Regions from separate parts of the Cytobacillus sp. EB106-05-05-XG126 genome, predicted to be linked through region 1. Evidence: predicted binding sites of a transcription regulator. Region 1 holds the regulator's gene; the other holds the start of a gene.
The links. The regulator NrdR, encoded in region 1, represses ribonucleotide reductase genes. The targets are predictions, from matches to a motif close to AACACNATATATNGTGTT.
Positions count from the first base shown of each region.

Region 2: AC3WTL_RS12735 (vitamin B12-dependent ribonucleotide reductase) is a predicted target of NrdR. The motif match lies at 4,324-4,341, and genes of this name have one in related genera.

Region 1 is NZ_JBYTDU010000002.1:156,355-164,462, forward strand. It holds gene AC3WTL_RS11215 (glyceraldehyde-3-phosphate dehydrogenase) at 1-903, shown strand, start outside; gene speD (adenosylmethionine decarboxylase) at 1,227-1,601, shown strand; gene AC3WTL_RS11225 (hypothetical protein) at 1,735-2,139, shown strand; gene nrdR (transcriptional regulator NrdR) at 2,242-2,703, shown strand; gene AC3WTL_RS11235 (replication initiation and membrane attachment family protein) at 2,844-4,274, shown strand; gene dnaI (primosomal protein DnaI) at 4,274-5,203, shown strand; gene AC3WTL_RS11245 (putative sporulation protein YtxC) at 5,575-6,459, shown strand; gene thrS (threonine--tRNA ligase) at 6,925-8,108, shown strand, end outside.
Region 2 is NZ_JBYTDU010000002.1:453,834-461,941, forward strand. It holds gene gcvPA (aminomethyl-transferring glycine dehydrogenase subunit GcvPA) at 1-1,237, shown strand, start outside; gene gcvPB (aminomethyl-transferring glycine dehydrogenase subunit GcvPB) at 1,230-2,690, shown strand; gene AC3WTL_RS12725 (rhodanese-like domain-containing protein) at 2,739-3,122, opposite strand; gene AC3WTL_RS12730 (lipoate--protein ligase family protein) at 3,305-4,141, shown strand; gene AC3WTL_RS12735 (vitamin B12-dependent ribonucleotide reductase) at 4,491-7,052, shown strand; gene splB (spore photoproduct lyase) at 7,487-8,108, shown strand, end outside.

The DNA of each region.
Region 1 (8,108 bases):
TTAATTAAATATGATACCAACCATGGACCATTCGAGGGAAGCGTTGTTCCGGAAGACAATGCTATTGTTGTGAACGGTAAAAGGGTTCAGCTTGTAAGCAGCCGGAATCCTGAAGAACTTCCCTGGAAAGAAATGAATATCGATATCGTTATTGAAGCTACAGGAAAGTTTAATTCCCGTGATAAAGCGGCTCTTCATCTTGATGCCGGAGCTAAAAAGGTCATACTTACTGCTCCTGGAAAAAATGAAGATGTGACTATTGTTATGGGCGTAAATGAAAGCGCATTAAAAATCGAAGAACATGATATTATTTCAAATGCATCCTGTACAACAAACTGCCTTGCACCTGTTGCAAAAGTCCTTGATGAACAATTTGGCATTGAAAACGGACTTATGACAACAGTTCATGCATATACAAACGATCAAAAAAATATTGATAACCCGCATAAGGATTTACGCCGTGCACGTGCCTGCGGACAGTCGATCATCCCGACTTCCACTGGTGCTGCCAAAGCTTTGTCGCTGGTATTGCCTCATTTAAAGGGCAAATTGCATGGTATGGCACTGCGTGTGCCGACTCCTAACGTTTCCTTAGTGGATCTCGTGGTAGACTTAAAGCGGGACGTTACAATTGAAGAAGTGAATGCGGCATTTGCTACAGCTTCACAAGGATCGCTGCATGGTATCCTGGATATTACTGACGAACCGTTAGTGTCAATCGATTTCAACACAAATGAACACTCTGCCATCATTGATGGATTATCTACAATGGTAATCGGCACCAGCAAAGTGAAAGTGCTTGCCTGGTACGATAATGAGTGGGGCTATTCTTGCCGTGTCGTAGACTTGACAAAATATGTTGCACAGGAACTTTTTCAGGCATCTGCCGTAAAAGTTGGATAATTGCCAATCTCTTTTAATATAAAACTACCCATACCCTTAAAGCCTGCCATTCCCCGGCAGGCTCCTTTTATTGGACAAAACTAAATCCTGAGAAGGAAAATTCTTCAGAAATTTTGCCAAAAAAAATGTAAAACAATGTGTTGCAAAAAGAAATTAAACAAAGTATACTAATCCTCGTGAACTTCTTCGAGGTTTTGGTATGGTAGCTACTTAAAGGGTTAGGACCTCTCTGGACTAACTTTCCCCCGTGGTAGTTATAGACCAGTATAAATCTGGAATTTCATTAATTAATAGCTTAAAAGTTTAAAGGGGGAAATTTGAATATGGAAACTATGGGTCGTCACGTAATCTCAGAACTTTGGGGATGCGATTTTGAAAAGTTAAATGATATGGATTTTATTGAGCAGACATTCGTAAATGCTGCATTAAAATCTGGTGCTGAAATTCGCGAGGTTGCATTTCATAAATTTGCGCCACAGGGTGTAAGCGGAGTGGTGATCATCTCTGAATCTCATTTAACTATTCACAGCTTCCCGGAGCATGGCTATGCCAGCATTGATGTGTATACGTGTGGAGATCTTGACCCTAACATTGCTGCAGACTTTATTGCAGAAGCGTTAGGAGCTCAAACGCGTGAGAATATCGAAATTCCTCGCGGTATGGGTCCAGTTCAAGTTAAACAAGCTCAAGTACTTTAATACAGAATGACTCTTAGGCAATCCAGAGGTGTATCTAATACACCTCTTTTTATTTTGCCTAAAATCCATTGCCTTTAGTATCTCTATAAAAAATAGTACAATAAGGATACAAAAAATATATGGAGGAAAGAGAATGTCAATTTTCAGGCAGCTTGCCAGCCGCTATAAAAAGCAGTGTGAAACAAACGAAAATCACTCTGACCCTGAGCTCACTACAAGATACTATAGAACCAATACAGCACAAATGCTTCAGACGATTGAAGAGTTATTCAGAGCAGATCATAATGTAAACATTCTCAGCATTTCCAAAGAACACGGCGAGATTGCAGCAGAACTTAAAAAAGACAAATCCTGTTTTGCCATTGTGACAGTCGTGACTGTCAAGCCTTTTGAAACAGCTGTAGATATCAATATTTCAACTGAGCAGTCCTCACCGGCAGGTGTGCATCCATTTCTTAAAAGAGAAGTACTTTCGATATATGAAAAGTTAAATAAACGGCATGATTTTCTCGGTTCTGCAAGAAACGCAGATAAATAGTTGTACTTGTACTGTCAACTCCTTTTTTATAAGATAAGAGTATCAAATAATATTCGGTAATTAGTCTAAAGCCAACTTATAAAAAAATTCGGAGCTGATTGTATGAGATGCCCTTCATGCCAAAACAATAATACCCGTGTACTCGATTCCCGTCCTGTGGATGACAGCCGATCCATCCGCCGCAGAAGGGAATGCGAGAAATGCGGATACCGGTTTACGACTTTTGAGAAAGTGGAAGAAATTCCGTTAATCGTTGTGAAAAAAGAAGGTACGAGAGAGGAATTCAGCCGGGAAAAAATTCTGAGAGGCCTTATTAAAGCATGTGAAAAGAGGCCGGTAGCCCTTAAAGATCTGGAGGACATTACTTTTGAAGTGGAGAAAGAACTCCGCAGCAATGGTGTCTCTGAAATAAAAAGCGATGAAATTGGCGAAATGGTCATGGACAGGCTCGCAAATGTGGACGAGGTCGCATATGTCCGTTTCGCATCAGTATACAGGCAATTTAAAGATATCAATGTGTTTATTGATGAACTCAAGGAACTAATTAAAAAAGAACAATCATAATCAGGTCAGTTTTGCCGCTGCCGCTGATTTTTGATGAATTAGGCTGAGGGGCTGAAGGTTTTTCTTTGGCTCTTTTTTTTGCTGGATATGCTTTTGATGAACAGCCTAATAAAAAATTTAAATAGAAAAAGGTGAACACCATGGCCCAGCATTGGCAGGAGATGCTCCCCATTGATCGATATACAGTAGCAGCCAGCGGGCTTTTGCATGATTATGACCGGAAAGTGCTGACACTGTTATACCAGCCGCTCATTGGCTCTGTGTGCTTCAGTTTGTATATGACTTTATGGGCAGAGCTTGAAGAAAACCGGCTATGGTCATCTTCAAATTCACACCATAGTTTAATGAATTTCATGGGGATGGGGCTTAAGGATATTTATGAAGCCCGTCTCAAGCTTGAAGGAATAGGACTTTTAAAGGTATATGTTAACAAGGATGAAGAGACAAGGTCATTCATTTACGAACTTCTTCCACCGCTGACACCTGAACAATTCTTCCTTGACGGTATGCTCAATATCTATCTTTATAAGAAGTTGGGGAAGAATCAATTTATGAGGCTGAAGCGCTTCTTCTCGGATCAGAAGGTGCAGCCGGCAAGAGGGTATAAGGAAGTAACGAAGGCTTTCCAGGATGTATTTCAATCCGGGCACCCTGGTTCGTTTGACGATGAAGTGATACAGCTGATGAATGAAACAGATGAGGCAGGGTATATTGGAAGGCGGGAGCAGGAAGGCATTCAAATCGGCAGTGAAGGTTTTAATTTTGAATTGCTTCAGGCAGGGCTGAATGAATCGCTTGTACCAAAAAAAGCCCTTACAGTTAAAGTAAAGGAATCTATCAGCAATCTTGCCTTTTTATATGGAATTGACCCTATTCAGATGAAAAATATTGTCATCAGCGCCGTGAATGAAGATAATGAGATAAACATTGATGAATTAAGAAAATCGGCACGGGATTGGTATCAATTCCAAAACCAGGATATGCTGCCATCCCTGATTGACAGGGTTCAGCCTGCCATCCATCAGGCTCATAAAAAACAGCCAGTAACACAGGAAGAAGAATTGATCCGTTATTTGGAAATTACCTCACCAAGGCAGCTTTTAAAAGATATATCCGGAGGAGCGGAGCCTTCGAAAGGCGATCTGCAGATTATAGAAGATGTCATGTTCCAGCAAAAGCTTTTGCCTGGGGTAATTAATGTGCTGATTCAATATGTTATGCTCAAAACAGATATGAAGCTGACCAAAGGGTATGTAGAAAAAATAGCAGGCCACTGGGCAAGAAAGAAGATTAAAACACCCCAGGAAGCTATTGAATTAGCTAAAAAAGAACATCGCCAATACCTTGATTGGGCAGAAGGGAAAAAAACAGCAGGCCCTACGGGGAACAAAAAGAAGCCGATCAGGACAGAGATGCTTCCGGACTGGTTTGATGAAAATAGCAGCAAAGCCGCCAAGAAGGAACAGACCGGGCAGCAAAACAGCGAAAAGGAACAGTATGAGCGGGAATTGAAAAAAAGGGAACTTAAAGAAAAATTAAAAAAACTGCGATCACAGGAGGTGACTGATTGATGAAAAAAATTAATGAAACACTAAGACGCCTTGCAGGCAATGAAGGTTTTCAAAAAAGATATGAAATGATGAGGAGCCAAACGCTTAATCACCCTGAAGTGAAGGCTTTTATCCAAACTCATCGGGATGAATTGACATCTGAAATGGTTGAAAAGAGTCTTAGCAAGCTCTTTGAATATACACAGCAGAGCAAGGAGTGCAATAAATGTCCAAGCTTGGAGGGCTGTGTGAATTTTATGCAGGGCTATCATCCGGAACTGGTGATTCAAAGAGGATCAATCGATCTGAAGTATGATAAGTGCCCGCGCAAGATCATGCACGATGAAAAGCGGAGAAATGAAAAATTAATTCAGAGTTTATATGTGCCATCTGATATCCTTCATGCCACTTTTGATTCGATATATGATGATGACGACCGCATTGAGGCTGTGGATAAAGCAGCATCTTTTGTAATGGACTACCAGCCGGGGTCCAAGCAAAAAGGGATCTATTTTTATGGGAAATTTGGTGTAGGCAAATCTTATTTGCTTGGTGCTATTGCCAATAAGCTTGCAAGCCGGAAAGTATCCTCCATGATTGTCTATGTTCCAGAATTATTCAGGGAATTGAAAAATTCAATTGGTGATCAGACCCTGAACAGCAAGATGGAAACCATTAAAAAAGCACCTGTTTTAATGTTTGATGACATTGGTGCAGAAACCATGTCCAGCTGGACAAGGGATGAGATTTTAGGGCCGATTCTGCAGTTTCGCATGCAGGAAAGCCTCCCAACCTTCTTCACTTCCAATTTCGACCTCCAGGGCCTTGAACATCATCTATCCTACAGCCAGCGCGGCGAGGAAGAGAAAATGAAGGCAAGAAGAATCATGGAACGCATTAAATACCTTGCTGAACCGGTGCTTGTAGAAGGACCGAACAGGAGAGTATAATCTGAAAGCTGCCGATGAAATGTCCGGCAGCTTTTTTTGTTATAGCTGTTTTCGCAAGGTGAGTTGCTGTTTGTATATTATTCGCTGAGTTGATTGTAGCGGAAGGTGCGAGACTCCTGCGGGAGTAGTGGGATAGGTGAGACCCCGCAGACGCGGAGCGTCGAGGAGGCTCACCGCCCGCCCCGCGGAAAGCGAGCAGCCTGGAGCGGAAATCAACGGACAACATTGATAGGCGGAAAACAACAATTTACCCGAAAAGAGGCATATAATATTTATCATAGTTTAATATACTAAAAGACCAAACCCCACTTCTAAATTGGCCAAGTCCGCCATATACATAGAACAGAGATTTGTATAAAGGGGGGATTTGGTTGATCGAAATCATTTTCCAGAGCAGCACAGATGCGAGGAATTTCTATGAGCATCTTTTTGAACAGCTGCAGTCTTTTTGTCAATGTGATAATAATATTCTTCATTTTGAAGATCAACATATAGTCAGAGTTTCTGCTGAAAATAGCGGCAATGTCCTGAATACTGTTAAAACAGCATTCTTTCAATTTATCGTGAACCAGAAGCAGGATGATTGGTTTAAACGGATATTGATGGAGCATTATTATTATGATGATGAAGGCGAGCAGCAGCAGATCCTTGAAATTATTCACTCTATCCTGGAAGGAAGCCGTGAGGATCTTGCTGCGTTTGTCAGTGGACTGGATGTAAAAGAAAGCTTAAAAAACGCAATTGATCAGTTGTTTCAAAATAACATTTCCTTTTCTTTTGATTCATTCGTAAAATTCCGGATGCGCCCGCTTATGATTGAAATGACCAAGTATGTGGAAGTCTCCATCGATGAGTACAAAATGGAACAGGAATATCAGATGTTTATTCATACATTGAGAGATTTCCTGTCAGGCAAGCAGCCAAAAATGAATACGATCCATGTCCTTATGGATGAGGGTGTTTATTTTTATGATGATCAATTGTGTGAAATTAAACGCGGAGAGCTCATAAGGATGATTGACCGCAAGCTATTATCCAATCATCCTGTATATGTGGATTCTGTTACAATTGCGCCGCTGCTCTCTATAGCGCCTTTAGCTATTTATCTCTATTCAGATGATTTTGACCAGCCGCTGGTCAGAACAATCCGCAATATTTTTGAAGAAAGGCTTCAATTAAGCCCTCTTGCAGCTTTTTATCATTATCAAAACGTCCATTCTTATGCCGATGATGAAAAATGTAAAAGATACCCTTGATTTTCCTGAAATAACAAACTATAATAACGTACATATTACAATAATCAAGCAAAAGTTTTGATGAGGATACGGGCATTCTAATACGGTTGAAAGAGAGGGAAGGCAAGGCTGAAACCTTCCTAACACGATCTGAATGCTTACCGCCTCTGAACTCCAGCCAGGAAATGGGCTGGCGGGAAAAGACCGTTATCTTACTACAGAGTCGTTTGTCTTCTATGAAAGCGAGAAGTAGGGTGGAACCGCGTGTTAATAATAACTCGTCCCTTTTTTAGGGACGGGTTTTTTTATTTTTCAAGTGTAAAACGCGTTTTAGGAGCAAAATCTGAATCCAGCTCCAGCGCCTAGCCCCTCGAGGTCACAAGTCAATCCTCCAAAAAAGGAAAGAACGCCTTTTTAGGAGGCTCGCCTTGTGCTTGTCGGGGCTGATCGAGGCGCTTGCGCTTTATAAAAAAGGGAGGAAATATCATGTCAGAAGTTGTTAAAGTTTCGTTTCCAGATGGAGCTGTAAAGGAGTTTCCAAAGGGAACGACAACAGAAGATATTGCAGCTTCGATCAGCCCGGGCCTTAAGAAAAAGGCAATTGCCGGCAAGCTGGATGGAGAAATGTATGATCTTCGCCGTCCAATCGAAAAGGATGGAGCTATTGAAATTGTAACACCCGACTCAAGCGATGCGCTGGAGGTTCTTCGCCACAGCACTGCCCATTTGATGGCTCAGGCGATCAAGCGTTTATATAAAAATGTAAAGCTTGGAGTAGGACCAGTCATTGAAGGCGGATTTTATTATGACATCGACCTGGAAGAATCACTTTCACCAGAAGATCTTCCAGTGATTGAAAAAGAAATGAAAAAGATTATTAATGAAAACCTTGATATTGTCCGCAAAGAGGTCAGCCGCAATGAAGCTGTAGAGATTTTCAAGGAAATAGATGACGAATATAAGCTTGAACTGATCGAGGCTATCCCTGAAGAGGAAACAGTGACAATCTATGAGCAGGGCGAATTTTTTGACCTCTGCCGCGGTGTTCATGTTCCTTCTACAGGCAAATTGAAAGAGTTCAAACTATTAAGCATTGCCGGAGCGTATTGGAGAGGCGACAGTGACAATAAGATGCTACAGCGGATCTATGGAACAGCTTTCTTCAAGAAAGAAGACCTGGCAGAGCATTTGCGTCTCCTTGAGGAAGCAAAAGAGCGTGACCACCGTAAAATCGGCAAAGAGCTTAACCTGTTCATGAATTCGCAAAAAGTAGGCCAGGGCCTGCCAATGTGGCTTCCAAAAGGGGCAACAATCCGCCGCAATATCGAGCGCTATATCGTGGATAAGGAAGAAAGACTGGGCTATGACCATGTCTATACTCCAATCATGGGAAGCGTGGATCTTTATAAAACATCCGGCCACTGGGATCATTACCAGGAAGACATGTTCCCTGTAATGGAGATGGATAACGAACAGCTTGTTCTGCGTCCAATGAACTGCCCGCATCATATGATGATCTACAAGAATGGCATCCACAGCTACCGCGAACTGCCAATCCGTATTGCAGAGCTTGGAACAATGCACCGCTATGAAATGTCAGGAGCCCTATCCGGCCTTCAGCGTGTACGAGGCATGACTTTGAATGATGCACATATCTTTGTAAGACCTGA
Region 2 (8,108 bases), 300 kb from region 1:
ATTTAAGGGCGAATATAAAATCAAGCCGGCGAAATCAGAGACAGCCTTACTGAAAGAGCTTACTAAAATGGCTCAAAAAAATGCTGATCTTCGCACAAATACATCTTTCCTTGGTGCGGGAGTTTATGATCATTACATGCCGGTCATTGTCGATCATGTTTTATCCCGTTCAGAGTTTTATACTGCCTATACTCCTTACCAGCCGGAAATTTCCCAGGGAGAGCTGCAGGCAATTTTCGAATTTCAGACCATGATCTGTGAATTAACAGGAATGGATGTTGCCAACTCATCCATGTATGATGGCGGAACTGCTCTTGCTGAAGCAGCCATGCTAAGCGCAGGCAGCACACGCCGGAAGAAAATATTAATCTCAAGCGCAGTTCACCCTGAATCGAAGGAAGTAGTCAAAACATACGCAAAGGGCCAGTATATTGAAGTGATTGAGATTCCTCATAAAGATGGCACCACTGACCTTGAAGCCCTAAATGAAATGATTGGCGATGACATCGCAGCTGTGATTGTACAGTACCCTAACTTTTTTGGGAGAGTCGAGCCTTTAAAAGAGCTTGAGGAAATTATTCATGCCCACAAGTCCATGTTTGTTGTTTCAAGCAACCCGCTTGCTCTTGGCGCGCTTACTCCTCCAGGGAAATTCGGAGCAGACATCGTAGCAGGAGATGCTCAGGTTTTCGGTATTCCTACTGCTTTTGGAGGCCCTCATTGCGGATATTTTGCTGTAACATCCAAGCTGATGAGAAAAGTGCCGGGACGTCTTGTTGGACAAACGGTAGACGATCAGGGACGCCGCGGTTTCGTGCTTACCCTTCAGGCGCGTGAACAGCATATACGCCGTGATAAGGCAACATCCAATATCTGTTCCAATCAGGCACTCAACGCACTGGCGGCATCTGTAGCGATGACTGCTCTCGGCAAGAAGGGCGTAAAGGAAATGGCTGCTGCCAATATGCAAAAAGCCCATTATGCAAAACAGCAATTAAAGGCCGCCGGCTTTGAAGTCCCATTCGATGGCCCTTCATTTAATGAATTCGTCATCAAACTAAATAAGCCTGTTAAGGAAGTAAATCAAAAGCTCCTTGAAAAGGATATTATTGGCGGTTACGATTTGGGCAGAGATTATACTGACCTGAAAAATCATATGCTTGTTGCTGTAACGGAATTGAGAACGAAGGAAGAAATCGATGCATTCGTTAAAGAAATGGGGGATTACCATGCATAAGGAAGATCAGCCACTCATCTTTGAATTAAGCACAGAAGGCCGTATCGGCTACAGCCTGCCGGAGATGGATATTCCGGAAATTGACCTGGGCGAGCTTCTTCCTGAGGGCTATCTGCGAGAAGAAGAGCCTGAGCTGCCGGAAGTGTCAGAACTTGATATCATGCGCCACTATACTGCACTTTCCAAACGAAATCATGGTGTTGATTCGGGATTTTATCCACTTGGATCCTGCACAATGAAATATAATCCTAAAATCAATGAGAATGTAGCGCGCTTCAACGGTTTTGCCCACTTACACCCGCTGCAGGATGAAAGCTCTGTTCAGGGTGCGCTGGAATTAATGTATGATCTGCAGGAGCACCTGATTGAGATTACAGGAATGGATGAAGTTACACTTCAGCCGGCTGCAGGAGCGCACGGAGAATGGACTGGATTAATGATGATCCGTTCTTATCATGAAGCGAATGGCGATACCAAACGCACTAAAGTTGTCGTTCCTGACTCTGCCCACGGAACAAATCCGGCATCCGCAACAGTTGCAGGCTTTGAAACAGTAACGGTTAAATCGGATGAAAATGGGTTGGTGGATTTAGAGGACCTGAGAAGAGTGGTTGGCGAGGATACTGCTGCTCTTATGCTGACTAACCCGAACACATTAGGGTTGTTTGAAGAAAACATTCTTGAAATGGCAGAGATTGTTCACAGTGCCGGCGGAAAGCTTTACTATGATGGAGCTAACCTGAATGCTGTACTTTCAAAGGCACGCCCTGGAGACATGGGATTTGATGTTGTTCACCTTAATCTTCATAAAACATTTACAGGACCGCATGGTGGCGGCGGACCGGGATCTGGCCCTGTCGGCGTAAAAGCGGATTTGATCCCATACCTTCCGAAGCCTGTTTTAGTTAAGAAGGGTGACCAGTATGAATTTGATTATGACCGCCCGCAATCAATCGGCCGCGTGAAACCGTATTATGGAAACTTCGGCATCAATGTCCGGGCTTATACTTATATTCGTACTATGGGGCCGGATGGCCTGAAGGCAGTTACGGAAAATGCGGTACTAAACGCAAACTATATGATGAGAAGGCTTGAGCCATTCTTTGACCTGCCATTTGACAGACATTGCAAGCATGAATTCGTTTTAAGCGGCAAGCGCCAGAAGAAGCTTGGCGTGCGTACTTTGGATATTGCCAAGCGCCTTCTTGACTTTGGCTATCATCCGCCAACCATCTACTTCCCTCTTAACGTGGAAGAGTGCATCATGATTGAGCCGACAGAAACAGAATCTAAAGAAACCCTGGACGCTTTTGTCGACGCGATGATTCAAATTGCAAAAGAAGCTGAGGAAAACCCTGAGATTGTTCAGGAAGCACCTCATACAACAGTGATTGGCCGTCTGGATGAAACCATGGCTGCAAGAAAGCCGGTTCTTCGTTACCAAAAACAATAATAAACAAGAGGCCCCGTCAAACTGACGGGGCCATTTCAAATAACACTATTATTTTTTCGCCTTCACTTTTCCGGACCACTTTTTAAACCCGCCCTGCAGGTGTGAAAGGTCTTTATAGCCTTTACGGTGCAAAAACTGGGCAGCTCTCGCACTTCTCATGCCGCTCTGGCAATATAAGTAGACTGGCTTGTCCGGACGCAATTCTTTCATGCGCATTTTCATTTGTGAAAGCGGTATATTGCGTGCACCTAAAATATGGCCGTTTTCAAATTCATTTGGTTCGCGAACATCGATTAACTGGGCTTTTCTATAGCCTTCTCTAAACTGGTCTTCAGTAAGCGTTTTAACAATTCGGCGCTGATAAAACCATGTTATGACAGAATAGGTAATGATTGCACCCAAAATGATAAGAATGAAATAAAGTGTTTCCAATATGTCTTTCTCCTTTCACGCATAGGTAAGCCAACTAATATTATATAAGTCTTTCCTGATTGGAGTAAAGGAAATCAGGTAAATTTGTTCTGGAAATTCAACTTGCTTTAAATTTCAATGGAATTTTGTTAGACTAATAACCGCAAATGACCAGTTAAAGAAATTGAAAATGAGGGTTACATATGACTAAAGAAGTATGGCGGTTTATCGATTCAGGAGAAGGTTCGCCTTCTTTTAATATGGCTTTGGATGAAGCCTTGCTTGATTGGAACAGTGAGGGGAAGATGCCACCTGTAATCCGGTTTTACGGCTGGAATCCCGCAACTCTTTCAATTGGATACTTCCAAAAGGTTGAAAAAGAAATAGATATGGAAGCAGTGAAGCACCATGGACTGGGATTTGTCCGCAGACCAACAGGCGGAAGAGGGGTGCTGCACGAACATGAACTCACATACAGTGTCATCGTTCCTGAAGCTCATCCGGAAATGCCAAGTACAGTAACTGAAGCATACAGAGTCATTTCTGAAGGAATTCTAAAAGGTTTTCACGCCCTGGGGATGGAAGCTTATTTTGCTGTACCAAAGACGGCTGAAGAAAGGGACTCTCTAAAAAATCCAAGATCTGCTGTTTGTTTTGATGCCCCAAGCTGGTATGAACTTGTTGTAGAAGGCCGTAAAGTAGCAGGGAGTGCACAAACAAGACAAAAAGGTGTAATCCTTCAGCATGGCTCTATTTTGCTTGATTTGGATGAAGACAAGCTGTTCAGCTTATTCAAATATCCTAATGACCGGGTAAAAGAGAGAATGCAAAAGGCTTTTAAAAATAAAGCTGTTGCCATAAATGAGCTGACAGCAGAAAATATTACTCTTGAACAGGCTAAGGCAGCTTTCAAGAAGGGGTTTGAGGAAGGCCTGGATATTGTACTGGAACCTTACGAGCTCTCAGAAGAAGAGATGGCATATGTACAAAAAATCGCAAAAGAACGATATGAAAGCGATGACTGGAACTATAAGAGATAAAAGCGGCTAAGTCGCTTTTTCTCTTTTTTTAATGAATAATTTTCCAATTGCTGCTCTTAAAAAGTGCAAGCTTCAAAATATGTTAAAATTTATCGTTAATTGTCGGAAATCGGCTGTTAACTCTGTTTTTCTTTTATTTTTAGTATATTTTAAGTTTGACAAAATCAGATTCAGTTGAATCAGACACAATATGTAGTGGTGTCGAAAATATTTAGGACACTATATATTGATTTTGGGGTTTGAGTTATGGTAACTTTAGGGTACTCTTTTAAAACAGATAGATTTACCCTATCTGACAGAATACTTACACACATTAATTAGATAATTGAATTTAGAAGGAGTTGTAACAATGTCTGTTGCTCTAGGACAAAAAATGAAATTGAACATTGAACGTTTAAACAAGGACATCCGTCTCTTTCCTCAGGTTCACCCAGTAACCTCAGATATGAAAATGACCCACAAAGGTGTTTCCCGCTTGGTTATGCTAGATCGCTATACCTTCAAAGACACCGAGAAAGTGACACTCACAAACGGTGACTTCGTTGTCCTTACCATCAAGGAAGATCCCAAATTTCCTGCACGCGGCTTAGGCTACATCATCGATATTGACTGGGAAAACAAGACAGCCAAGGTTTTAGTAGAGGAAGATTACAGAGGAGTCCTGGATGATCCGGAAGAATCGAGAACAGGCATTATTACAAAGCCTCTTGATGTAATCGAGAAGCCTTTGGAAATCTACTATGAGCAAATCGCCAAGCGTAACGCAACAGGCCTTGCATCGGTTGAGAAGACCGAAGAAAAGAAAATAGAGTGGTTTGAGAAGTTCTATCAGGAATTGAAAAACCTTAATTTCATTCCAGCTGGCCGCGTGCTGTATGGAGCTGGTGCTGACACAGATGTTACGTATTTCAATTGCTATGTAATGCCATTCGTGCAGGATTCCCGTGAAGGAATCTCCGAGCACCGCAAGCAGGTAATGGAGATCATGAGCCGCGGCGGCGGAGTAGGGACAAACGGTTCAACTCTGAGACCTCGCAATACACTGGCCAAAGGTGTAAACGGCAAATCCTCCGGTTCGGTTTCCTGGCTGGATGATATTGCGAAGCTTACACACCTGGTGGAGCAGGGGGGATCCCGCAGAGGTGCGCAAATGATTATGCTGTCTGATTGGCATCCGGACATTATCGAATTCATCATCTCGAAAATGCAAAACCCGAGAATTTTACGCTTCCTTCTTGAAAATACAAATGATGAAACAATAAAAAAATATGCTAAAGAAAAATTAAAATTTACTCCATTTAATGAACAGGAAATTGCCATGTATCAGGGCATTATTAATTATAAAAGCATTCCAGGCTATGGCGGCTTCAGTGAAAACATCATAAAAGATGCTGAGGAGAAGCTGGCAGCTGGCGGTACTTTTAGTGTTCATAACTCTGAGTTCCTTACAGGAGCAAACATTTCAGTCTGCCTCACGAAAGAATTTATGGATGCGGTTGAAAATGATGGAGAATATGAGCTTCGTTTCCCGGATGTTGAATGCTATGATGCCGAAACGATGAAAACATACAACGAAGAATGGCATAAAGTCGGTGATGTCAGAGAGTGGAAAAAACTAGGCTATAAAGTCCGCGTTCACCGTAAAATTAAAGCGAAAGAGCTTTGGAACCTGATTAACATCTGTGCAACATACTCAGCTGAACCAGGCATTTTCTTTATCGATAATGCAAACGACATGACGAATGCACAGGCTTACGGACAAAGGGTTGTAGCTACAAATCCTTGTGGCGAGCAGCCTCTGGCGCCAAATTCGGTATGCAACCTTGCAGCAGTAAATCTTGCAGAAATGGCAGATAAAGAAAATAAAACTGTTGATTTTGAAAAGCTGAAACGTACTGTTGAAGTAGGTGTACGGATGCAGGACAATGTAATAGATGCTACACCATACTTCCTTGAAGAGAACAAAAAGCAGGCATTAGGCGAGCGACGAGTTGGTCTTGGCGTTATGGGGCTTCATGATCTGCTCATCTATTGTGAAACAGAATATGGCTCTGAAGAAGGAAACGTGCTGATTGATAAAGTCTTTGAAACCATTGCTACATCAGCTTACAAAGCTTCTGTAGAGCTTGCTGAGGAAAAAGGAAGTTTCCCGTTCTTAACAGGTGACAATCCTGAAGAAACGAATCGTCTGCGCAAAGCTTTTACCGAAACAGGCTTCATGCAGAGAATGCCTGAGGATATCCGTGCTTCCATTTTAGAAAGCGGAATCCGCAATTCACATCTTCTAACCGTTGCTCCTACGGGATCCACAGGAACAATGGTTGGAGTTTCTACAGGCCTTGAACCATATTTCTCCTTCTCATACTTCAGAAGCGGCCGCTTAGGCAAGTTCATTGAAGTGAAGGCAGATATTGTTCAGGAATATTTAGACCGCAATCCGGATGCAGATCCTGAAAATCTGCCTGAATGGTTTATCGCAGCGATGGATCTTGCTCCAGAAGCGCACGCAGATGTTCAATGTGTAATTCAGCGCTGGATCGACAGCTCCATCAGTAAAACTGTCAACGCACCGAAAGGCTACAGTGTTGAACAGGTTGAGAAGGTGTATGAACGTTTATACCGCGGCGGAGCAAAGGGCGGAACAGTATATGTGGACGGATCACGCGATTCTCAAGTATTGACGCTGAAAGCAGAAGAGAACAGCTTTGATGGTACTGATACAGTCAAAAAAGAAAAATCCAAGCAGCATGTTGTGCTGGTTGATACAATCAGTGACCTGCGTTCCACCGATGTAACAATCGGTTCAGAAGTAGGCAATACATGCCCGGTATGCCGCAAAGGAAAAGTCAAAGAAATCGGCGGCTGCAATACTTGCACAAACTGTAATGCCCAGCTGAAGTGCGGTTTATAAAAATGGCTGTTTTCGCAAGGTTTGTTGCTATTTTTAAATTATTTACTGAGTTAATTGGAGCGGAAGGTGCGAGATCCTCGAAAATGCAACCGCATTTTCTTCGTGCGGTGTTTTTTCCGGGAAGCTTATTCAACGTCCTTCGGGAGTAGCGGGACAGGTGAGACCCCGCAGACGCGCAGCGTCGAGGAGGCTCACCGCCTGCCCCGCGGTTCGCTGAGCATCCTGTAGCGGAAATCAACGGGCAGCATTGGTAGGCGAAAAACAAAAATTTCTACGAAAAAAGCCATAAAAATAAATAAAACGAATTAGAGAAGATGGAAATAATTGTTCCATCTTCTTTTTTTGCTGTTGGATTAATTGGCTCATACTACAGTCATAGGGTTCATCCGAAATTATAAAACGGCAGGACAAATTGACAAAGAGAGGTTAATCCAATGAAGCCATTTATCCCTCAGCTCGTTTATATAGAGCCTCAAGCTCTTGAGTATCCGTTAGGAAGAGAACTAAAGGAAAAATTTGAGAAAATGAATATTGAAATCAGGGAAACAACTTCACATAATCAGGTGAGGAATATTCCTGGCGATAATGAATTGCAGAAATACCGCAATGCTAAATCTACTTTAGTGGTAGGAATCAGACGAACTCTGAAATTTGATACATCCAAGCCTTCGGCAGAATATGCCATTCCCCTTGCAACTGGCTGCATGGGTCACTGTCATTATTGCTATCTGCAAACCACACTTGGCAGCAAGCCGTATATTCGGACGTATGTAAACCTCGAAGAAATCTTTGATCAGGCCTCCAAATATATGGAAGAGCGCAAGCCTGAGTTAACACGCTTTGAGGCTGCTTGTACTTCCGATATCGTAGGGATTGATCATCTGACCCACTCACTGAAAAAAACGATTGAATTTATCGGTCAGACTGAATACGGCCAGCTCCGTTTTGTCACAAAGTATCATCATGTCGATCATTTGCTGGATGCGAAACATAATGGGAAAACCCGGTTCCGATTTAGCATCAATTCCCGCTATGTAATAAAAAACTTTGAGCCGG